Regions from separate parts of the Pseudomonas sp. G2-4 genome, predicted to be linked through region 1. Evidence: predicted binding sites of a transcription regulator. Region 1 holds the regulator's gene; each other region holds the start of a gene.

Region 1 (7,410 bases):
GGGCAGCCATTTGAGCAGGTAGCTGGAGATATCCTGGTACATGTCCTCGACATCCGGCTGGGCGGCCAGGTAGTCGATCACCGGCTGGTCGAGCCCGGATTGCTCTCGCAATTCCGGTTTCCAATAAGGGTTGGGCAGGCAGCGCACGTCGAACACCAGGTCGGCGTCCACCGGCATGCCACGCTTGAAACCGAACGACTCCACCAGGAACGCGGTGCCTGGCTCCGGCTGGTTCAGCAGGCGCAACTTGATGGTGTCGCGTAGCTGATACAGGTTCAGGTTCGTGGTGTTGACTTTCAGGTCCGCCAAGTCGGCAATCGGGCTCAGCAGTTGGCTTTCGTCCTGGATGGCCTCTGCCAGGGAGCGGCTGGCGTTGCTCAGCGGATGGCGTCGACGGGTTTCGGAAAAGCGCTTGAGCAGTGTCTCTTCATCGGCATCGAGGTACAGCACATCGCATTGGATATGGCGGCTGCGTACTTCCTCGAGCAATTCTGGAAAGCGCGACAGATGGCTCGGCAGGTTGCGTGCATCGATGGACACCGCCACCAGCGGTTGCGCCAGCTCAGTGTGGATCAGGGCGCGTTCGGCCAGCTCCGGCAGCAGGCCGGCCGGAAGGTTATCGATGCAATAGTAGCCGCTGTCCTCAAGCACATTGAGCGCCGTGCTTTTACCGGAGCCGGAGCGGCCACTGACAATGATCATGCGCATGTTTAATGACCGTTCTGTTCGTCCACGACAACCTGATACAAGGCTTCGTTGCTCGGTGCGCTGCGCAGTTTTTCGCGCACTTCCTTGCGGTCCAGCATGCTGGCAATCTGGCGCAGCAGCTCAAGGTGCGCATCGGTGGCCGCTTCCGGAACCAGCAGTACGAACAGCAGGTCGACCGGTGCGCCGTCGATGGCGTCGAAATCTATGGCGGCTTCAAGGTGCAACAGCGCGCTGATTGGCGCGGAACACCCCTTGAGGCGGCAGTGAGGAATGGCGATGCCGTTGCCAAAACCGGTGGAACCGAGTTTTTCACGGGCAACCAGGGCCTCGAAGACGTCCTGCATTTCCAGATCCGGCACTTCGCGGTGGATCAGGTTGGCGATTTGTTCGAGGGCTTTCTTTTTACTGCCGCCCGGCGCGTTCACTTGGGAACGGCCGGGGGTCAGGATGGATTCTAGTCGGATCATGGATTGGGGGGGTTAACGACCGGTTGCGCCCTGGAGGAGGCTCTGGGTCTTTTCCTTATGCTTTTTAAGTTGGCGATCCAGCTTGTCGGTCAGCAGGTCAATCGCGGCATACATGTCTGAATGCTCCGCGTTGGCGACCACTTCTCCGCCGGGGATATGCAGCGTGGCTTCGATTTTCTGCAGCAGCTTCTCGACGGTCATCGTGACTTGCACATTGGTGATCTTGTCGAAATGCCTCTCCAATCGGTCGAGTTTTTCGCCGATATAGGTGCGCAGGGGTTCGGTCACTTCCAGTTGGTGTCCACTGATGTTGACTTGCATACAGCTTCTCCTTCGTTGCCAGTGCATAAAGCGGCAGGCAGAAATGCCTGCCACTGGAACGCTGTGGCGTGGCCTGTTACATCAACCGCTTGCGTTCGCTCGAAGGTGCGATCCCAAGGGATTCGCGATATTTTGCGACGGTACGGCGGGCCACCTGAATGCCTTGTGCCTCCAGTAAACCAGCGATCTTGCTGTCACTCAACGGCTTTTTCTGATTTTCCGCCGCCACCAGTTTTTTGATGATCGCGCGGATGGCCGTGGACGAGCATTCGCCGCCTTCGGAGGTGCTGACGTGGCTGGAGAAAAAGTATTTCAATTCATAGATACCCCTTGGGGTATGCATGAACTTCTGGGTGGTTACCCGGGAAATCGTCGACTCGTGCATGCCCACCGCCTCGGCGATGTCATGCAGGACCAGCGGTTTCATCGCTTCGTCGCCGTACTCCAGGAAGCCACGCTGATGCTCGACGATCTGGGTGGCGACTTTCATCAGGGTTTCGTTGCGGCTTTGCAGGCTCTTGATGAACCAGCGCGCTTCCTGCAACTGGTTGCGCATGAAAGTGTTGTCGGCGCTGGTGTCGGCGCGCCTGACGAACCCGGCGTACTGGGCGTTGACCCGCAGCTTGGGCACTGACTCCTGGTTGAGTTCCACCAGCCAGCGATCGTTGTGTTTGCGCACGATCACGTCAGGGACCACGTATTCGGGTTCGGTGGACTCGATCTGCGAGCCAGGGCGCGGGTTGAGACTTTGGACCAGTTCGATCACCTGGCGCAGCTCATCTTCCTTGAGTTTCATGCGGCGCATCAGTTGGCTGTAGTCGCGCCCGCCCAGCAGATCGATGTAGTCGGTGACCAGTCGCTTGGCTTCGGCCAGCCAGGGCGTCTTGGCGGATAACTGGCGCAGTTGCAGCAGCAGGCATTCGCCCAGGTTGCGGGCGCCGATGCCGGCCGGTTCGAATTGCTGGATGCGGTGCAGGACGGCTTCGATCTCGTCCAGCTCGATGTCCAGCTCGGGGTCGAAGGCTTCGAGGATTTCCTCGAGGGTCTCGTCCAGGTAGCCCTGATTGTTGATGCAATCGATCAAGGTCACTGCGATCAGGCGATCGGTATCGGACATCGGCGCCAGGTTCAGCTGCCACAGCAGGTGGCTTTGCAGGCTCTCGCCGACGGAGGTGCGGGTGGTGAAGTCCCACTCGTCGTCATCGCTGCTCGGAAGGTTGCTGGCGCTGGTCTGGTAGACGTCTTCCCAGGCGGTGTCCACGGGCAGGTCGTTGGGGATGCGTTCGTTCCATTCACCATCCTCAAGGTTATCCACCGTCGGGGCGGCTTCCTGGTAGGAGGGTTCCGGGATTTCGGTATTGGTTTTCTGCTCGACGTTGTCGGCCAGCGGATCGGTGTTGTCGAAGTCGTCGCCTTCTTCCTGGCGTTCGAGCATCGGATTGGACTCCAGGGCCTCCTGGATTTCCTGTTGCAGGTCCAGGGTCGACAATTGGAGCAGGCGGATGGCCTGTTGCAGCTGAGGTGTCATCGTCAGCTGCTGGCCCATTCTCAAGACTAGCGATGGTTTCATGGCAGGGGCTTAACACCTTATTCGCCGGCGCACATGCGCCATCCACTACAGGGCGCCGAAGCGCCAAACTTAAGCAAATTATATGCCTGAAACTGAAGTGTTTGCCTAGGGCACCGCCATAATAAAATTAGCGGCACCCGAGCGATTGACCAGACACTTTGCGCTTACAGGCGGAACTCATGGCCCAGATACACTTCCTTGACCAGCTCGTTGGCCAGGATGGTGGCGGAGTCACCCTCAGCAATCAACTGGCCATCATTGACGATGTAGGCGGTTTCGCAGATATCCAATGTCTCACGCACGTTGTGGTCGGTGATCAGTACGCCGATCCCCTTGGCCTTGAGGTGGTGGATGATCTGTTTGATGTCACCCACCGAAATCGGGTCCACGCCGGCGAACGGTTCGTCGAGCAGGATAAATTTCGGCGAGGTGGCCAGGGCGCGGGCAATTTCCACGCGACGACGTTCGCCGCCGGACAGGCTCATGCCCAGGTTGTCGCGAATATGGCTGATATGGAATTCCTGCAAGAGGCTTTCCAGTTCCTGGCGGCGGCCGGCCTTGTCGAGCTCCTTGCGGGTTTCGAGGATGGCCATGATGTTGTCGGCCACCGACAGCTTGCGGAAGATCGATGCTTCCTGTGGCAGATAGCCGATGCCGGCCTTTGCCCGGCCATGCATGGGCTGGTGGCTGACGTCCAGGTCGTCGATCAGCACGCGGCCCTGATCGGCCTGGACCAGGCCGACGATCATGTAGAAACAGGTGGTCTTGCCGGCGCCGTTGGGGCCGAGCAGGCCGACGATCTGGCCGCTGTCGATAGACAGGCTGACATCACGCACGACTTGACGGCTCTTGTAGCTCTTGGCCAGATGCTGAGCTTTCAGAGTTGCCATTACTGGGCCTTCTGCTCGTCGGTTTTCTTTTTCGGCTGGATCACCATGTCGATGCGAGGGCGGGACTCAGTGACCTTGCTGCCCGTGGCACGACCGGCGCTGGCCAGCTTTTTGTTGGTGTCGTAGACGATTTTCTCGCCTTGGGTAACGTTGTTGTCCTTGTCGACGACCTTGGCGCGGTCGATCAGTACGACACGGTCCTGGGACGCGTGATACTGGATGGTCACCCCGTAGCCTTGCACAGGCTTGGTGTCGCCCGCAGTCTGGAGTTGTTCGAAGTAGGCCAGGTTGCCCACCGAAGTCACCACGTCGATATCGCCGGCCGGGGTACGGGTGATGGTCACAGTGTTGCCGGTGACCTTCATCGTGCCCTGGGTGATGATTACATCGCCCTTGTAGGTGGCTACGCCGTTCTTGTCGTCCAGTTGGGCGTCGTCGGCCTGGATGCGGATAGGTTGGTCGCGATCGTTGGGAAGAGCCCAGGCGCTCGCGCTTCCCAGTGCTGCGCCCAGACTGAGCAAAATAGGGAGGGTTTTAGCGAGCTTCATACTGTCCTCTTACGTTCGATAGCAGGTGTATCCTGCTTTCCTTCAAATACGCTTTCATTCCGGTACCGGTCGATACACCCCCGGCGCCGTCGATTCTAACGGGTTGCTCGGTCTGCGCATATTCTCGCTGTGGGAACACGGTCATGCGACTGCTGGTGATGATGGTCGTGCGGTTTTTCTCATCGGTCCGAGCCACGCGTACCGAATCGATCAGTTCCACTTCGGTGCCGCCGGAGTTGACTTCGGCGCGCAGGCTTTGCACGTGCCACGGAAACTCTGTGCCACGGAACATGTTCAGGTCCGGCTTGGTCACCAGCGTAATATCGGTGGCCTTTACATGGTCGACCTTGTCGGACGTCATCTCATACTGCACTTTGCCATCGGGCAGGTATTGCAGGGTATGCGTGTTGGTCGCGTACCAGTCGATATTTTCTTCGACCGTGGCCGCGGGTTGGTCGAGAAACCGTTCCGGGCTGATGTTCCAATACCCCACCGCCGCGAAGATCGCCGCGATAGAGCCGAACACCACAATGGTGCGAATCTTCTTGCTCAGCATAAATGGCTCACAGGTACGCGGCGTTGGCCGCTTCGAGGCGGCCCTGGGCGCGCAGGATCAGTTCACAGAATTCACGGGCCGCCCCTTCGCCGCCTCGCGCGGTAGTAATGCCATGGGCGTGCTCGCGCACGAACGCAGCTGCGTTGGCGACGGCCATGCCCAGGCCGACCCGGCGAATCACCGGCAGGTCTGGCAGGTCGTCACCAAGGTAGGCCACCTGTTCATAGCTTAGGTTGAGTTGGCCCAAAAGTTCGTCCAGCACCACCAGTTTGTCTTCGCGCCCCTGATAGAGGTGCGGGATACCAAGGTTCTTCGCGCGCCGCTCGACCACCGGGGTCTTGCGACCGCTGATGATAGCGGTCTGTACGCCGGCGGCCATCAGCATCTTGATCCCTTGGCCGTCGAGGGTGTTGAAGGTCTTGAACTCACTGCCGTCTTCCAGGAAGTACAGGCGACCATCGGTCAGCACGCCGTCCACGTCGAAGACGGCCAGTTTGATCGCTTTGCCACGTTGCAGCAGGTCTGTGTTCATTTACATGACTCCGGCACGCAGCAAGTCGTGCATGTTCAGGGCGCCCACCGGGCGGTCTTCGTCGTCGACCACCACCAGGGCGCTGATCTTGTGGTCTTCCATGATTTTCAAGGCCTCCGCGGCGAGCATCTCGGCACGGCCTGTCTTGCCATGGGGCGTCATGACTTGATCGATGGTCGCGCTGTGGATATCGATGGTGCGGTCCAGGGTGCGGCGCAGGTCGCCGTCGGTGAAGATCCCGGCGAGCTTGCCGTCGGCTTCGAGAACCACCGTCATGCCCAGGCCCTTGCGAGTCATCTCCATGAGCGCGTCCTTGAGCAGCGTGCCGCGCTGTACCTGCGGCAACTCCTGCCCGGCATGCATCACGTTTTCGACTTTCAGCAGCAGGCGGCGGCCCAGGGCGCCACCCGGGTGGGAAAAGGCGAAATCTTCGGCGGTGAACCCCCTGGCTTCCAGCAGGGCGACGGCCAAGGCATCACCCATGACCAGTGCCGCGGTGGTGGAGGAGGTTGGCGCCAGGTTCAACGGGCAGGCTTCGTGTTCGACATGGACATTGAGGTTCACTTCGGCGGCCTTGGCCAGGGGCGAATCCGGATTGCCGGTGACGCTGATCAACTGGATGCCCAGTCGCTTGATCAGCGGCAGCAGGGTGATGATCTCGTTGGTAGAGCCGGAGTTGGACAGGGCGAGGATGACGTCGTCCCGGGTGATCATGCCCATGTCACCATGACTGGCTTCGGCCGGGTGGACGAAAAATGCCGTGGTGCCCGTGCTGGCCAGGGTGGCGGCGATCTTGTTGCCGACGTGTCCGGACTTGCCCATGCCAACCACGACCACGCGGCCCTTGCTGGCCAGGATTAGCTCGCAGGCGCGTACGAAATCAGCGTCGATGTGGGGCAGCAAGCCTTGTACGGCTTCGAGCTCGAGGCGGATGGTACGTTGTGCCGATTGAATCAGGTCGTTGGATTGGCTCATGTCAGAAATCGTATAGCCCGATGAAAAGGCGGCGATTATAGCGGCAATGAACAATTCCCTCACGTAAGTTCGTCATGCTTTGTTCGAGGGCGCGCAAGGTTCGACATAAAATGTAGCTTTTTACCTTGAGCCGGGTTTGACAGGCGGGGGGTTGGCCTTGGGCGCTTGGCTGTTGCAGTGATATAGTTCGCCGCCGGTTCGCATGCCCGTCCGTATCTGCGTTCGTCGACTGGCCAGGGCATTCGAATATGAGGCTGCATCGCAAGGAGTTTAGATGAGTGCCGACAACGCCTACGCGGTCGAGCTGAAGGGGCTGTCCTTCAAGCGAGGGACGCGCAGCATTTTCAATGACATTGATATTCGCATCCCGCGCGGCAAGGTGACCGGCATCATGGGGCCTTCCGGCTGTGGCAAGACCACGCTGCTGCGCCTGATGGGCGCACAACTGCGTCCCAATGCCGGCGAAGTCTGGGTCAATGGCCAGAATCTTCCCGAGCTGTCGCGCGGCGACCTGTTCGATGCGCGCAAACACATGGGCGTGCTGTTCCAGAGTGGGGCGCTGTTTACCGATCTCGACGTCTTCGAGAACGTGGCGTTCCCCCTGCGGGTCCATACCGACCTGCCGGAAGAGATGATCCGCGACATCGTCCTGCTCAAGTTGCAGGCGGTCGGGCTGCGTGGCGCCCTCGATTTGACACCGGACGAACTGTCTGGCGGCATGAAGCGCCGGGTCGCACTGGCGCGGGCGATTGCCCTCGATCCGAAGATCCTCATGTACGACGAACCCTTCGTCGGGCAGGACCCGATCGCCATGGGCGTGCTCGTGCGCCTGATCCGCCTGCT
Region 2 (7,410 bases), 2.7 Mb from region 1:
ACCGACTCCCCGTTGTTGACAGTGCTGGCCTTTTCGACCGGTACGGACTTGTCGGCTTCGGCAGTTTCCTGGCTGGCCTTGGGACGCGTAGTGCCTGTCAATGGTGAAGAGCTGTTTAGACGATTGAAATCGATGACCATGGTAAAAAACCTCTGGGTATTTGGACGCTTGCCATGTTTTCGGCCATCCCCAAAAAAACTTTAGGCTCATTTATTCAATGAACGTGCGCACGTCTGCGCTTGCCTTTGTGTAAGGCACAGTCTAGGGAACACCCGGGTCAAGCGCCAGCTCTCTGCCCATTTCTACCCGATCGCTACATAGCCACTTCCACCTGGCCAGGGGCTATTACCTGCGCTTTGATAACGCGTTGGGAATTGAGGTTTTTTACCCGGATCTGTTCATGCATGCCGCCTTTGGACAGGGCTTCGCCCGGCATCCGCACGGCCAAGGTCCCGCTGCGGGCGGTGATGACCACTTGGTCGCCCTTGCGGATCACTTCGGCCTGTTCCAGGTGCACCAGGGTAACGATCTGATCGGCGACCATTGGTCGGACAAGTTTCTGTCCGATAGCCTGATCGACGGAGGTCAGGAAGCCCTGGGTGATCTGGCTGATGTCCCGTTCCCGCAGCATTACGTCCTGAGGCTCGACAATCCCGGCTCGCTTGAGCGGACGGGTGGTAGTGACAATTTCGCGGAACAGGCGCACTTGAGCGGGCACGAACACCGTCCAGGGCGCGGCGCTGTCGCAACGAACCTTCACTGTGACTCGGCCCAGGGGCCTGGCCGGGCTCTCCAGCGACGCAGTCAATTCCTTGTCGCACATTGGCATGCGCAGGCGCGGGTCGAGTTGATTGACTTCGATTTCGTAGCGACCTTCGGTTTGACTGGTAGCCAGATAGTCTTCTACGGTGAATTCAAGAAAGCCCTGAGTGACGCCGATAAGGAGATCAGGCAAGGTAACCGGAACAGCCGCAAGGGCAGGACCGCCCGAAGTGAACAGGCAGACAGCCAACAGTGCACCGAGCCAATGGCGGCAGTGAGTGTTCAGGCGTCGAGAAAATGTCGTTTGTGCGTTCATGCCGGTTGAATAGCAAGCCCCGTGCCGTTTAGTGATGAATGCGCGTCGGACACATTAGCGTTAGGTAGGAGTCAGGGCATGGCGGGAGTAATGGACTCGGTAAACCAGCGTACACAGCTGGTCGGTCAGAATCGCCTGGAGCTGTTGCTGTTCCGTCTCGATGGGCAGCAATTGTATGGAATTAACGTATTCAAGGTCCGCGAGGTGCTGCAATGTCCTAAGCTGACCCTGATGCCCAAGTCCAATCCCGTCGTGTGCGGCGTAGCGAATATCCGGGGGGCGACTATCCCGATCCTCGACCTGGCCATGGCGACCGGTTCCGGTCGACTGCTGGACCAGAGCAATCCGTTCGTGATCATCACCGAGTACAACACCAAGACCCAGGGTTTCCTGGTTCGCTCGGTGGAGCGGATCGTCAACATGAACTGGGAAGAGATCCATCCACCTCCCAAGGGCACTGGTCGCGATCACTACCTGACGGCGGTGACCCGGGTCGATAACCAGTTGGTGGAAATCATCGACGTGGAGAAAATCCTCGCCGAAGTGGCGCCGACCACGGAGACGATTTCCGTGGGGGTGGTGGATGCTGAAACCCAGCACAAGGCGATTTCGCTGCGGGTACTGACCGTCGATGATTCTTCGGTGGCACGTAAGCAGGTCACCCGGTGTCTACAGACGATCGGCGTCGAAGTGGTTGCACTGAACGATGGACGGCAGGCGCTGGATTACCTGCGCGCGATGGCCGATGAAGGCAAGAAGCCGGAAGAGGAGTTCCTGATGATGATCTCCGACATCGAGATGCCGGAGATGGACGGGTATACCCTGACCTCGGAAATCCGCAGCGACCCGCGTATGCAGAAATTGCATATCATCTTGCACACTTCATTGTCGGGGGTTTTCAACCAGGCGATGGTCAAGAAGGTCGGTGCCGATGATTTCCTGGCCAAGTTCCGGCCCGATGACTTGGCTTCCCGGGTCGTCGACCGGATCAAGGCAGCAGAATAAAGGTCGGGCGCGCTGTGCGCCCGGCAAGTCAACACAATGAAAGAGGCGGTATTTTGTCTACGGGTAATTTGGATTTCGAACAGTTCCGGGTCTTCCTGGAAAAAGCCTGTGGCATTTTGCTTGGTGAAAACAAGCAATACCTGGTGTCGAGCCGTCTCAATAAATTGATGGAGCAACAGGGCCTTAAATCGTTGGGCGAACTGGTGCAGCGTATCCAGACCCAGCCGCGCAGCGGTCTGCGCGAGATGGTGGTGGACGCCATGACCACCAACGAAACCTTGTGGTTTCGTGACACCTATCCGTTCGAGGTGTTGAAGAACAGAGTGTTGCCGGCGGCCATCAAGGCTAGCCCGGGTCAACGCCTGCGGATCTGGTCGGCGGCCTGTTCCTCGGGGCAGGAACCCTATTCGCTGTCGATGAGCATCGACGAGTTCGAGCGGACCAACATCGGCCAGTTGAAAGGCGGCGTGCAAATCGTCGCCACCGACCTGTCCGGAACCATGCTCAATAACTGCAAGACCGGCGAGTACGACAGCCTGGCCATCGGCCGCGGCTTGTCGCCTGATCGTCTGCAACGTTACTTCGATCCGAAAGGGCCGGGACGCTGGGTGGTCAAGGCACCGATCAAGAGCCGTGTGGAATTCCGCTCGTTCAACCTGCTGGACAGCTATGCCAGCCTGGGCAAGTTCGACATCGTCTTCTGCCGCAACGTGCTGATCTACTTTTCCGCCGAGGTGAAGAAAGACATCCTGCTGCGTATCCACAGCACCCTCAAGCCTGGCGGCTACCTGTTCCTTGGTGCCTCCGAGGCGTTGAACGGTTTGCCGGATCATTACCAGATGGTCCAGTGCAGTCCGGGGATCATCTATCAGGCGAAGTGATTCGCAGAGGTTGTCAAAAAACGGGAGTCCTCAGGGGCTCCCGTTTTTTTTTGGCGTGCTTTTTATCCAGATTCCCCCAATCAAATGTGGGAGCGAGCTTGCTCGCGATAGCGCAGGCACCTGCAACATCAATGCAAGCTGACACACCGCCATCGCGAGCAAGCTCGCTCCCACAGTGGAGTGGCATTTGTCCCACACAAGCGGCAGAAAAGCGGCAGCCAGCGGAAGCCGATTGCCGCTTTTCTGGCATTGCCGCGTTGCCGATGCCCGCAAAGCCCCGGTTTACGGGGTTTTTCAAAGTGGCACGCCGCTTGCTAAGTTCATCGTACGTAAATTCTGGTCACCCAAAGGTTTCCGACATGAGCATCAGCTTCGATAAAGCGCTCGGTATCCACGAACAGGCCCTGAGCTTCCGCGCCCAGCGTGCCGAAGTCCTGGCCAACAACATCGCCAACGCCGATACCCCGAACTACAAGGCTCGGGACCTGGACTTCTCCAAAGTGCTCGCCGAGCAAAGCGAGAAGACCAAGAACGGCCACTTCGCCCTGAACATGACCAACAGCCGTCATATCGAAGCCGAAGGCCTGGGCAGTGGCGACGAATCGCTGATGTATCGCACGCCGATGCAGCCCTCGATCGACCAGAACACTGTGGACGCTCAACTGGAACAGTCCAACTACGCGGAAAACTCCGTGAACTTCCAGGCCAGCTTCACCCTGCTCAACAGCAAGTTCAAAGGGCTGGTATCGGCCCTGCGCGGAGAGTAAGCCATGTCGATCGCGAGCGTATTCAACATTGCCGGCAGTGCCATGAGTGCCCAGACCACTCGCCTGAACACCGTCGCCAGTAACATCGCCAACGCCGAGACCGTTTCGTCGAGCATCGACCAGACCTACCGTGCCCGCCACCCGGTGTTTGCCACCATGTACCAGGGCGGGCAGACCGGTGGCAGCGACTCGTTGTTCCAGGACCAGGACGCCGCTGGCCAGGGTGTACAGGTACTCGGCGTGGTCGAAGACCAGAGCAACCTCGACGCACGTTACGAGCCGAACCATCCGGCCGCTGACGCCAAGGGCTACGTCTACTACCCGAACGTCAACGTCGTCGAAGAAATGGCCGACATGATTTCCGCCAGTCGTTCGTTCCAGACCAACGTCGAGATGATGAACACCGCCAAAACCATGATGCAGAAGGTCCTGACCCTCGGTCAGTGATAAGGGGCGAGTCACATGAGCGTTACCAACACTACCAGCGGTTTGAGCCTCAACGAGGTTCTGGCCAACTCCTCGGTCAAGACCAACACCACCTCCGACAGCCTGGCCACGGTGACGGGGGCGGCGAGCGGAAAAAAGGAGCTGGGCAAGGATGCGTTCTTGCAATTGCTCGTTACCCAGCTGAAAAACCAGAACCCGCTGGAGCCGCAGGATAACGGCGAGTTCGTGGCCCAGCTGGCGCAGTTCAGCAGCCTGGAAGGCATCACCACCCTCAACGAGACCGTGAGCGGTATCGCCGGCAACTACAACTCGTCCCAGGCCTTGCAGGCCTCGTCACTGGTAGGTCGCTCGGTCATCGCCCCAGGCGACAAAGCCGTGGTCGATACCTCCAAGAGCCTCAACGGCACGGTCATCGTACCGACATCAGTGTCCTCCGTAGCGGTCAAGATCGTGGACAAGGACGGCAAGACCGTTCGCACCATCGACTTGGGCAGCCAGAACGCCGGCAATTCCGCTTTCATCTGGGACGGCAAGAACGACGCGGGCACGACGGTCGAGTCGGGCACTTACACATTCGCTGCCTCGACCACGATTGACGGCAAGGCGACATCGCTGATCACCAACCTGCCGGCCACCGTCAGCAGTGTGACGATCAGTCAGACAGGGGGCGAGCTGATGCTCAACCTCGCCGGGCTGGGCAGCATTGCCCTGTCCAAAGTACAAACTATTGGTATGTAGAGCCGACTAACCCGGCAAAAAGGAGTGCAATATGTCTTTCAATATCGGCCTTAGCGGTCTCTATGCAGCCAACAAACAGCTGGACGTGACCGGCAACAACATCGCCAACGTGGCGACCACCGGTTTCAAATCGTCCCGCGCGGAATTCGAAGACGTCTACTCGGCCACCAAGCTGGGTTCGGGCAGCAAGACCGTTGGTAACGGCGTACGCCTGGCCAACGTTTCCCAGCAGTTCAGCCAGGGTGACGTCAACAACACCGGCAACGTGCTGGACATGGGTATCCAGGGCTCCGGCTTCTTTGTCCTGAGCAACGACGGTTCCTTGAGCTACACCCGTGCCGGTACCTTCAAGACTGACAAGGAAGGTTACGTCACCAACAGTGATGGTACTGCGCGTCTGCAGGGCTATGGCGTGGATGCCAACGGCAAGATCCAGAACGGGATCCTGACCGACCTGCGCATCGACACCTCCAACCTGCCGCCGAGTGCGACCAGCCTGATTTCGTCGACGATCAACCTGAACTCGACGGCGACGGCGATCACAGCAGCGTTCAACCCGACTGATACGGCCACCTTTACCAAGCAGTTCACCACCCCGGTCTACGACACCCAGGGCAACCAGCATTCCATGGACCAGTACATGGTCAAGACTGCCGGTAATACCTGGAATGTCTACACCTTGATCGATGGTCGTAACCTGGACGGTAGTTTGCCGACTACGACAGGCGCGACTGCGCCGATTCCTTCGACCATGAACTTCGATTCGAGCGGCAAGTTAGCCTCGGTCACCACCCCTCCGGCGTCCACCAGCAGCGATTTGGTACTGACCGGCTGGGTGCCAGGCACCGTAACCAACGGCGTATGGGCCGCCAACGGCGCCGCGAGCGCGCCAACCATCACGATCTCGATGGGCAATACCACCCAATTCAACGCCGACACCGCGCGGTCGATTCCCGCCCAGAACGGTTACGCCACCGGCCAGATCACCAACCTGACCATCGACGGCAGCGGTGTCTTGCTGGCCAACTTCAGCAACAACCAGACCAAGCCGATCGGCCAGCTTGCGCTCGCCAGCTTCACCAACGAGCAAGGCCTGCAGCCGATAGGCGGCACCAGCTGGAAGGAAACCTTCGCCTCGGGCATCCCGGGCTACGATGCCCCGGAAACCGGCACCCTGGGTTCGATCGTCTCCAACTCCCTGGAAGAGTCCAACGTCAACCTGACCAACGAACTGGTCGAGCTGATCAAGGCCCAGAGCAACTACCAGGCGAACGCCAAGACCATCTCCACCCAGAGCACCATCATGCAGACCATCATTCAGATGGCTTGATGTCGACGGTTGCTTGACGCTGCACAAGGAGCCCCTCGCAAGAGGGGCTTTTTCATGGGCGAAGGTTTTGTCGTGCCTGTTCCGGCCTCGTCGCGAGCAAGCTCGCTCCCACAGGATCCTGTATACGCAGCTCAAAAGGTGGGAGCGAGCCTGCTCGCGATGAGGCCAAGCAAAGCGCTACGTTTATTACAGGCAAAAGAAAACCCCCGATAAACCAGCGGTCTATCGGGGGCTTCTTCAGCAGGCGTCTTTACACGCCCACCCACTCAGCTTATTGGCAAGCTTCGCAATCCGGCTCGTCAATCGCGCAGGCTTTTGGCACTGGCGCCGGACCCGCTGGAGCCGCCAGGACCGAATCGTCACCGTGGTTGCCGCCGCTGGAAACAGCGTTCAGCTTGCCGGTGTTGATGGTCGACTTCTCGGTGCTGGTGGCGGCCAGGGCACGGAGGTAGTAGGTGGTTTTCAGGCCACGGTACCAGGCCATGCGGTAGGTCACGTCCAGCTTCTTGCCCGAGGCGCCGGCGATGTACAGGTTCAGCGACTGAGCCTGGTCGATCCACTTCTGGCGACGGCTGGCGGCGTCGACGATCCACTTGGTGTCCACTTCGAACGCGGTGGCGTAGAGCTCCTTGAGTTCTTGCGGGATGCGCTCGATCTGCTGCACCGAACCGTCGTAGTACTTCAGGTCGTTGATCATGACCGAGTCCCACAGGCCGCGAGCCTTGAGGTCGCGAACCAGGTACGGGTTGATCACGGTGAATTCGCCCGACAGGTTCGATTTCACATACAGGTTCTGGTAGGTCGGTTCGATCGACTGCGACACGCCCGTGATGTTGGCGATGGTGGCGGTCGGTGCGATGGCCATGATGTTGGAGTTACGGATGCCTTTCTGCACACGGGCGCGAACCGGTGCCCAGTCCAGGGATTCGTTCAGGTCAACGTCAATGTACTTCTGGCCGCGCTGGGCGATCAGGATCTGTTGCGAATCCAGCGGCAGGACGCCTTTGGACCACAGCGAACCCTGGAACGTCTCGTAGGCGCCGCGCTCGTCGGCCAGGTCGCAGGACGCCTGGATCGCGTAGTAGCTGACCGCTTCCATGGACTTGTCGGCGAACTCGACCGCAGCATCGGAACCGTACGGGATGTGCTGCAGGTACAGCGCGT
Region 3 (7,410 bases), 1.3 Mb from region 1:
TTTCGCCGGACAATCTTGCGCGGGTGTTCGAGCACGGCTTCACCACGCGCGCCAACGGCCACGGTTTCGGCCTGCACAGCTGCATTTTGGCCGCGCACGAGATGGGCGGCGATCTGACGGCGCAGAGCGCGGGGCCGGGTAAGGGGGCGCTCTTTACCCTGGAGCTGCCGCGCACGTCGGCACCGAGCCAACCCATGGGGGCAGCGAGTGGTTGAGTCGCCGGGTGGGCGGCTTATTCCTGTGCTGGAGCCAGTCGCGCTTCCAGCTCCGCGACCTTGGTTTCCAAACTCTCGAGCCGTGCCCGGGTTCGGGCAAGCACGACCATCTGGCTGTCGAATTCTTCCCGGCTCACCAGGTCCAGCTTGCTGAAGCCGCTTTGCAGCAGGGCCTTGAACTGGCTTTCGATTTCGCTTTTGGGCAGAGGAGTGTCGCCGCTCAAGAGGCGGGAGGCATGGCCGCTCAGGGCGTCGAGGAGGTCTTTGGGCGCAAGCATGGCAGGTGTCCTGAAAACAATGGCGGGCAGTGTATCACGCAGTGTCTATAGTCCATTCCAAGCGAGGAGTGCACGCTTTTCGCGCATGAGGTCGAGTGTCGTCGCACTGTTGTTGTGCGTAATGCTGCGGTTCGTCGCGCAGCGCAGGCCGGCAGAGTCTTGAAAGGATTGAAATCAGGGGGTTTGGGCACAGATGGCAAGCTTTCTGCTTAGAGGCTGATGACCCATGCACTGATGCAGTCGCTGTGACGAATGCAGTGCAGCAGGCGGAGCGGGGAGTTTCGTCAGGATCGGTTAACTGGCACCTGTCGGGCAACTTGGGCCGACGATGCGTTACAAAGCCAGGCACTGCGCTTAGACTTGAGTCGGGTTTGTTTTCCTGGGGCAAGTCCACCAATTCGGGAGAAAGTTTCATGAAGCTAGTCACTGCCATCATCAAGCCGTTCAAATTGGACGACGTGCGCGAGTCGCTGTCCGAGATCGGCGTGCAGGGCATTACCGTTACTGAGGTCAAAGGCTTCGGTCGGCAAAAAGGTCACACCGAGCTGTATCGCGGTGCGGAATACGTGGTCGATTTCCTGCCGAAGGTGAAGATCGATGTCGCCATTGACGACAAGGATCTTGATCGGGTGATCGAGGCAATCACCAAGGCCGCCAACACCGGCAAGATTGGTGACGGAAAGATCTTTGTGGTCAATCTGGAACAGGCCATTCGCATCCGTACCGGCGAAACCGATACCGACGCTATCTAAGCCGCCAAACCCAACGCCCCAGGAGAAAACAATATGACTCTGCGTAAATTCGCAGGGCTAGGAGCCCTGTTGTCCTTCGCAATGCCTGGCTTGGCCATGGCAGAAGAAGCGGCAGCCCCAGTCCTGAACTCCGGCGACACCGCCTGGATGCTGACTGCCACGATTCTTGTACTGTTCATGACCATCCCCGGCCTGGCGCTGTTCTACGGCGGCATGGTTCGGTCGAAAAACATTCTTTCCGTGATGATGCAGTGCTTCGCCATTACCGGTCTGATCAGCGTCCTGTGGGTCATTTATGGCTACAGCATCGCGTTCGACACCACGGGCATGGAGCAGGGCGTCGTCAATTTCAATTCCTTCGTGGGTGGCCTGGGCAAGGCGTTCCTGGCGGGCGTCACCCCGTCCAGCCTGACCGGTCCGGCGGCGCTGTTCCCTGAAGCGGTGTTCATCACGTTCCAGATGACGTTCGCTATCATCACACCAGCGCTGATCGTCGGTGCGTTTGCCGAGCGGATGAAGTTTTCCGCCATGCTGATCTTCATGGGCGTGTGGTTCACCCTGGTGTATGCGCCGATCGCACACATGGTCTGGTCCGGTAACGGCGGCTTGATGTGGGACTGGGGCGTGCTGGACTTCGCCGGCGGTACCGTGGTGCACATCAACGCCGGTGTCGCCGGCTTGGTAGCGTGCCTGGTACTGGGCAAGCGCAAAGGCTTCCCGACCACGCCAATGGCGCCGCATAACCTGGGTTACACCCTCATGGGTGCTGCCATGCTGTGGGTCGGCTGGTTCGGTTTCAACGCCGGTTCCGCCGTCGCCGCCAACGGCACCGCCGGCATGGCGATGCTGGTTACCCAGATTGCCACTGCCGCTGCGGCGCTGGGCTGGATGTTTGCCGAGTGGATCACCCACGGCAAGCCAAGCGCGCTGGGCATTGCCTCGGGCGTGGTAGCGGGTCTGGTCGCGATTACTCCGGCTGCTGGTACCGTGGGCCCGATGGGCGCCCTGGTCATCGGCCTGTCAGCGGGCGTGGTGTGCTTCTTCTGCGCCACCACCCTCAAGCGCAAACTCGGTTATGACGATTCCCTGGACGCATTCGGCGTGCATGGCATTGGCGGTATCCTCGGCGCGATCCTGACCGGTGTGTTCGCTGCACCGGCCCTGGGTGGCTTCGGCACCGTGACCGATATCGGTGCGCAAGTGTGGATTCAATTCAAAGGTGTGGGTTTCACGGTGATCTACACCGCGATCGTTACCTTCATCATCCTCAAGGTGTTGGACGCCGTCATGGGGCTGCGTGTCTCCGAGGAAGAAGAAGCCGTGGGCCTGGACCTGGCCCAGCACAACGAGCGTGGTTACAACCTGTAAGCACGCAGAATAAAAAATGCCCGGTTCGCCGGGCATTTTTTTGTCTGGAATTTGTCAGTGCTCACACGGAGTGCCGGTTTTCCCGACGCCTTTCGTTGTGTAGGCGACATGGGTTTTTCTCCGGCCAAAGGCTTACATGGAGGCAGGCGCATTAGGCCCTTTGTTTTTTCCCAGAGCGCGCTAGAATGCGCGCCGAACGTGCGGAGATCTGTATGTGGCAACAGACGCTGATAACCCTGCGGGCAAGGCCTCGGGGCTTTCATCTGGTAACAGACGAGTTGCTCGCCGGCCTGCCTGAACTCCAGGTGTGTCGTGTCGGTCTGTTGCATCTGTGGCTGCAGCATACCTCGGCCTCGTTGACCATCAACGAGAACGCCGATCCGGCGGTACGTCGAGACTTCGAACGATTTTTCAATCGGCTGATCCCACAAGGAACCGCCGATTATGAGCACAACGACGAAGGCCTGGACGACCTCCCGGCGCACTTCAAGGCCAGCGTGCTTGGTTGCCAGCTCAGTCTGCCGGTCTCGGCAGGACGGTTGGCGCTAGGTACCTGGCAGGGTATCTATCTGGGCGAGCACCGTGATCATGGCGGTGCTCGTAAAGTCCTCGCCACCTTGTACGGTGAAGGGGCATAACCGCTGTTTGCTGGCGGATGTTGAATTTTTTCTGGCAGCCTTCGACAGATGGCGAAGCTGGGCTATAACTAATCTGCTTTTCGCAAGTCATGAGGTAGAACATGAGCGACGATGATCTGGAAAACGACGACCTCGAAGTAGGTGACGAAGACGAGGCTGAAGAAGGCTTGGAAGCAGCGGCTGAAGACGTTGCCGATGACGAGGGGGCGGATGTACCGGTCCCAACCGCCAAAGGCAAGGCCAAGGCGGCAGTATCGGTCGACGAGTTGCCAAGCGTCGAGGCCAAGAACAAGGAGCGTGACGCGCTTGCCAAGGCCATGGAGGAATTCCTGGCCCGGGGTGGGAAGGTGCAGGAAGTGGAGGCCAACGTGGTCGCTGATCCGCCCAAGAAGCCTGACAACAAGTACGGCAGCCGCCCTATCTGAGTTCTGCGTCTTGCTTGCTGAAAAAGCCCGCCGTCGCTGCGGGCTTTTTCATGGGCTGGATAAAGTTCTCAGGCTAAGCACCGTCCCTGTGGAGCGAGCTTGCTCGCGATAGCGGTGGGTCTGTTGGCATTGATGCTGGATATGCCGCCGCCTTCGCGAGCAGGCTCGCTCCCACAAGGGGCTTTGAGGGTTCAGCGCTGGCTATGCCAGCCCGCCAACAACCCTGGCAATTCGGTCAGGCTGCGAATCTCCGCATCCGGCGCATGATCGGCGTCCCAGGCCTTGCCCGCCGGGTTGAACCACACCGCGCGCAGGCCGGCCTGTTGGGCGCCGGCGATGTCATCGCCCGGATGATCGCCAATGTGCACGGCGGTCTGCGCCGTGGCGCCACCGCGCTGCAAGGCCTCGTGGAACAGCCGCGCGTCCGGCTTGGCGATGCCGATGTCTTCGGCGCACAGGGCGAATTTGAAATAATCCGCCAGCCCCAGGCGACGCACATCGGCGTTGCCATTGGTGACCACGCCAAGGGCGAAATGGTTGGCGAGGATTTCCAGGGTGGGCTGGACCTCGGGGAAAACCTCCAGTTGATGACGGGCGTGCAGGAACGTTTCGAATGCCTGGTCTGCCAGCTCGGACGCTTGCCACTGGTCGTAGCCGGCTTCCTGCAAGGCCCGAAACAGCACCCGTCGGCGCAACGCACTGATGCGGTGCTTCAGGCCGGGCTCTTCGCGCAGCACTTGTTCGCGAATCGAGAACAGGTGCTCCACTGGCACGCCGCCCAGGTTCGCAGCGTTGTCGGTCAGCCACTGGCGTAATACGGCTTCGGCGCTGGCGATCACCGGAGCGGTATCCCACAGGGTGTCGTCGAGGTCGAAAGTGATGAGCTCGATGGTCATGATTCGTCGCCCTTGATACGTTTGGCCCTGGGGTGGGCACTGTCATAGACCGTCGCCAGATGCTGGAAATCCAGGTGGGTATAGATCTGTGTGGTCTTGATGTCCGAGTGGCCGAGCAGCTCCTGGACGGCGCGCAGGTCCTGGGACGACTCCAGCAAATGGCTGGCGAAGGAATGCCTGAGCATGTGCGGGTGCAGGTTCTGTCCCAACTCACGCTCGCCGGCTGCCTTGACGCGCACCTGGATCGCTCGCGGACCGAGGCGTCGGCCCTGTTGGCTGACGAATACCGCGTCGTCGGCGGGGTTGGTCAGCGCCCGCAGCGGTAGCCACAGTGCCAGGGCTTCGCGAGCCTTGCGTCCGACGGGTAGCAGGCGGGTCTTGCTGCCTTTGCCGAGTACCTGGACCATGCCGTCGGCCAAGTCCAATTGATCCAGATTCAACCCTGTCAGCTCCGAAAGCCGCAGGCCGGAAGAATAGAACAGCTCGAGAATCGCCTGGTCCCGCCGCGCCAGGAAGTCATCCTCGACGGCACCTTCAAGCAGTTGCAGGGCGCGATCGGTGTCGAGGGTTTTCGGCAGCCGGCGTTCGCCCTTGGGCGGCGCCAGGCCGGTGGCCGGGTCGTGATCGCAGAGACCTTCGCGGTTGAGGTAGTGGTACAAACCGCGCACCGCCGACAACAGGCGCGCCAGGCTGCGGGAGGATTGCCCTTGTTGGTGCAGGCGGGCGATCAGGCTACGCAGACGCTGGATGTCCAGCGCTGACCAACTGCCAATGTTCTGTTTCTGGCACCAGCCCAGGACTTTGTCCAGGTCGCGGCGATAGGCCGACAACGTATGGGGCGACACCTGGCGCTCACTGCGCAGGTGTTCGCAGTAGGCGTCCAGTTGTCGCTCCATTATCAGCGTACCGAGCGCAGCGAACCGGCAACCCGTGGCAGCACCCGGCCGGTGACTTCGGCGATGTAGCTCAAGAACAGCGTGCCCACTGAGCTCTTGTAGTGCTGCGGGTCGCGACTGGCGATGGCCAGCACGCCATGCACGCCCTGATGGGCGATGGCCACGACGGCAGTGGAGCCGATCTGCTTGCGCTGTTCTTCGCCGAACAGGAAGTCCAGCTCATGTTCGCGCAGGCTGCCACTGACGCTTTTGTTTTCCGTGAGCAGGCCGCCGATGGCGGTCTGTGCATCGGCGTGGGTCACCCAGCGGCCCACCGGCATGGCGCTGTCGCCAAACAGGATCAGGCTGACAAAAGGCACCTGGAAATCCTGGCGCAGGCTGTCTTCGACGCTCATCACCACATCCTCGAGGGTGCTGGCGTCCATCAGGGCCAGGATCAACCGGCGGGTCTTGTCGAAGAGCCGGTCATTGTCCCGGGCGACGTCCATCAAGTGCGAAAGACGGTGGCGCATTTCGATGTTGCGCTCGCGCAAGATCTTCATTTGATGCTCCACCAGCGACACGGTATCGCCGCGCCGGTGGGGGATGCGCAGGGTCGCAAGCAATTCTTCATGTTCGACGAAGAAGTCCGGATGGGCTTCCAGGTACGCGGCCACTGCCGCGGTTTCCGGAAGCGGGCTCGGGGATTCGTCGGACTGTGGGGCTGGAACCTGTGGCTGGTCGGTCATGGGTTTGGCTCACTCAAAGACGAACTTGTCCTTCGTATACGCGTACTGCCGGGCCGGTCATCATCACCGGTTGACCAGGGCCTGCCCATTCGATGGACAGGCGCCCGCCAGGCAGGTCGATCAACAATGGCGAATCCATCCACCCCTGGCTGATCGCCGCGACTGCCGCCGCACAGGCGCCGGTGCCGCAGGCCTGGGTTTCCCCGGCGCCGCGTTCCCAGACGCGCAATTGCGCGCGGTGACGGTCGATGACTTGCAGGAAACCGACGTTCACCCGTGCCGGGAAGCGCGGATGGTGCTCGATTTTCGGCCCCAGCTCATGGACCGGTGCGCTATTGATATCCGCCACTCGCAGCACGGCATGGGGGTTGCCCATGGACACCGCCGCCAGTTCCACCGTTGTGCCATCGACTTCCATCTGATAGCTCAAGGCCTGGGCCGGCGCTTCGAACGGAATATCCGCCGGTACCAGGCGCGGGGCGCCCATGTTGACGCCGATCTGGCCGTCGCTGCGCACATCCAGTTCGATGATGCCGCTTTTGGTCTCGACGCGGATCTGCCGCTTGGCGGTCAGCCGCTTGTCCAGCACGAAGCGGGCGAAGCAGCGCGCGCCGTTGCCGCATTGCTCCACTTCCGAACCGTCGGCGTTGAAGATCCGATAACGGAAATCCACGTCCGGATTGTTGGGCGCTTCGACGATCAACAGTTGGTCGAAGCCGATACCGGTGTGTCGGTCTCCCCATTGCTTGGCGTGCTTGGGCAGGATGTGCGCGTGCTGGCTGACCAGGTCGAGGACCATGAAGTCATTGCCCAGGCCGTGCATCTTGGTAAAACGCAGCAGCATGGTTTTACTCCGGCAGCAGGCTTTCGCCGGCAAACAACTCGGCTACCGTCTCGCGGCGACGCACTTCGAATGCCTGATCACCGTCCACCAGCACCTCGGCGCAACGGCCGCGGGTGTTGTAGTTGGAACTCATGACAAACCCGTAGGCCCCGGCCGAATGCACGGCCAGCAAATCGCCTTCTTCCAGCGCAAGCTCCCGGCCCTTGGCCAGGAAGTCGCCGGTTTCGCAGATCGGTCCGACGATGTCATAGCTGCGGGCGGCGCTGTCGCGTGGGCGCACTGCGGTCACGTCCATCCACGCCTGGTACAGCGCCGGGCGGATCAGGTCGTTCATGGCCGCATCGACGATGGCGAAGTCCTTGTGCTCGGT

Evidence for each region. Region 1 encodes sigma-54, which starts transcription at its own class of promoters, with help from an activator protein. Its sites were predicted from a motif close to ANTGGCATNNANNTTGCTNT; they were not measured.
Region 2: the regulator sigma-54 is predicted to act here: its motif matches at 3,263-3,282, upstream of flgB (flagellar basal body rod protein FlgB).
Region 3: the regulator sigma-54 is predicted to act here: its motif matches at 686-705, upstream of glnK (P-II family nitrogen regulator).

The regions. Positions count from the first base shown of each region.
Region 1 is NZ_CP125957.1:979,804-987,213, forward strand. It holds gene rapZ (RNase adapter RapZ) at 1-708, opposite strand, end outside; gene ptsN (PTS IIA-like nitrogen regulatory protein PtsN) at 711-1,175, opposite strand; gene hpf (ribosome hibernation-promoting factor, HPF/YfiA family) at 1,188-1,496, opposite strand; gene QNH97_RS04195 (RNA polymerase factor sigma-54) at 1,573-3,066, opposite strand; gene lptB (LPS export ABC transporter ATP-binding protein) at 3,231-3,956, opposite strand; gene lptA (lipopolysaccharide transport periplasmic protein LptA) at 3,956-4,504, opposite strand; gene lptC (LPS export ABC transporter periplasmic protein LptC) at 4,491-5,060, opposite strand; gene QNH97_RS04215 (KdsC family phosphatase) at 5,068-5,592, opposite strand; gene QNH97_RS04220 (KpsF/GutQ family sugar-phosphate isomerase) at 5,593-6,567, opposite strand; gene QNH97_RS04225 (ATP-binding cassette domain-containing protein) at 6,842-7,410, shown strand, end outside.
Region 2 is NZ_CP125957.1:4,948,553-4,955,962, reverse strand. It holds gene flgM (flagellar biosynthesis anti-sigma factor FlgM) at 1-140, opposite strand, end outside; gene flgA (flagellar basal body P-ring formation chaperone FlgA) at 314-1,078, opposite strand; gene QNH97_RS21585 (chemotaxis protein CheV) at 1,157-2,083, shown strand; gene cheR (CheR family methyltransferase) at 2,137-2,964, shown strand; gene flgB (flagellar basal body rod protein FlgB) at 3,324-3,731, shown strand; gene flgC (flagellar basal body rod protein FlgC) at 3,735-4,178, shown strand; gene flgD (flagellar hook assembly protein FlgD) at 4,194-4,916, shown strand; gene flgE (flagellar hook protein FlgE) at 4,948-6,246, shown strand; gene QNH97_RS21555 (ribonucleoside-diphosphate reductase subunit alpha) at 6,518-7,410, opposite strand, start outside.
Region 3 is NZ_CP125957.1:6,289,343-6,296,752, reverse strand. It holds gene QNH97_RS27780 (sensor histidine kinase) at 1-215, shown strand, start outside; gene QNH97_RS27775 (accessory factor UbiK family protein) at 233-493, opposite strand; gene glnK (P-II family nitrogen regulator) at 907-1,245, shown strand; gene QNH97_RS27765 (ammonium transporter) at 1,279-2,613, shown strand; gene QNH97_RS27760 (secondary thiamine-phosphate synthase enzyme YjbQ) at 2,826-3,251, shown strand; gene sutA (dormancy-specific transcriptional regulator SutA) at 3,353-3,676, shown strand; gene QNH97_RS27750 (HAD family hydrolase) at 3,868-4,572, opposite strand; gene xerC (tyrosine recombinase XerC) at 4,569-5,468, opposite strand; gene QNH97_RS27740 (DUF484 family protein) at 5,471-6,196, opposite strand; gene dapF (diaminopimelate epimerase) at 6,210-7,040, opposite strand; gene lysA (diaminopimelate decarboxylase) at 7,045-7,410, opposite strand, start outside.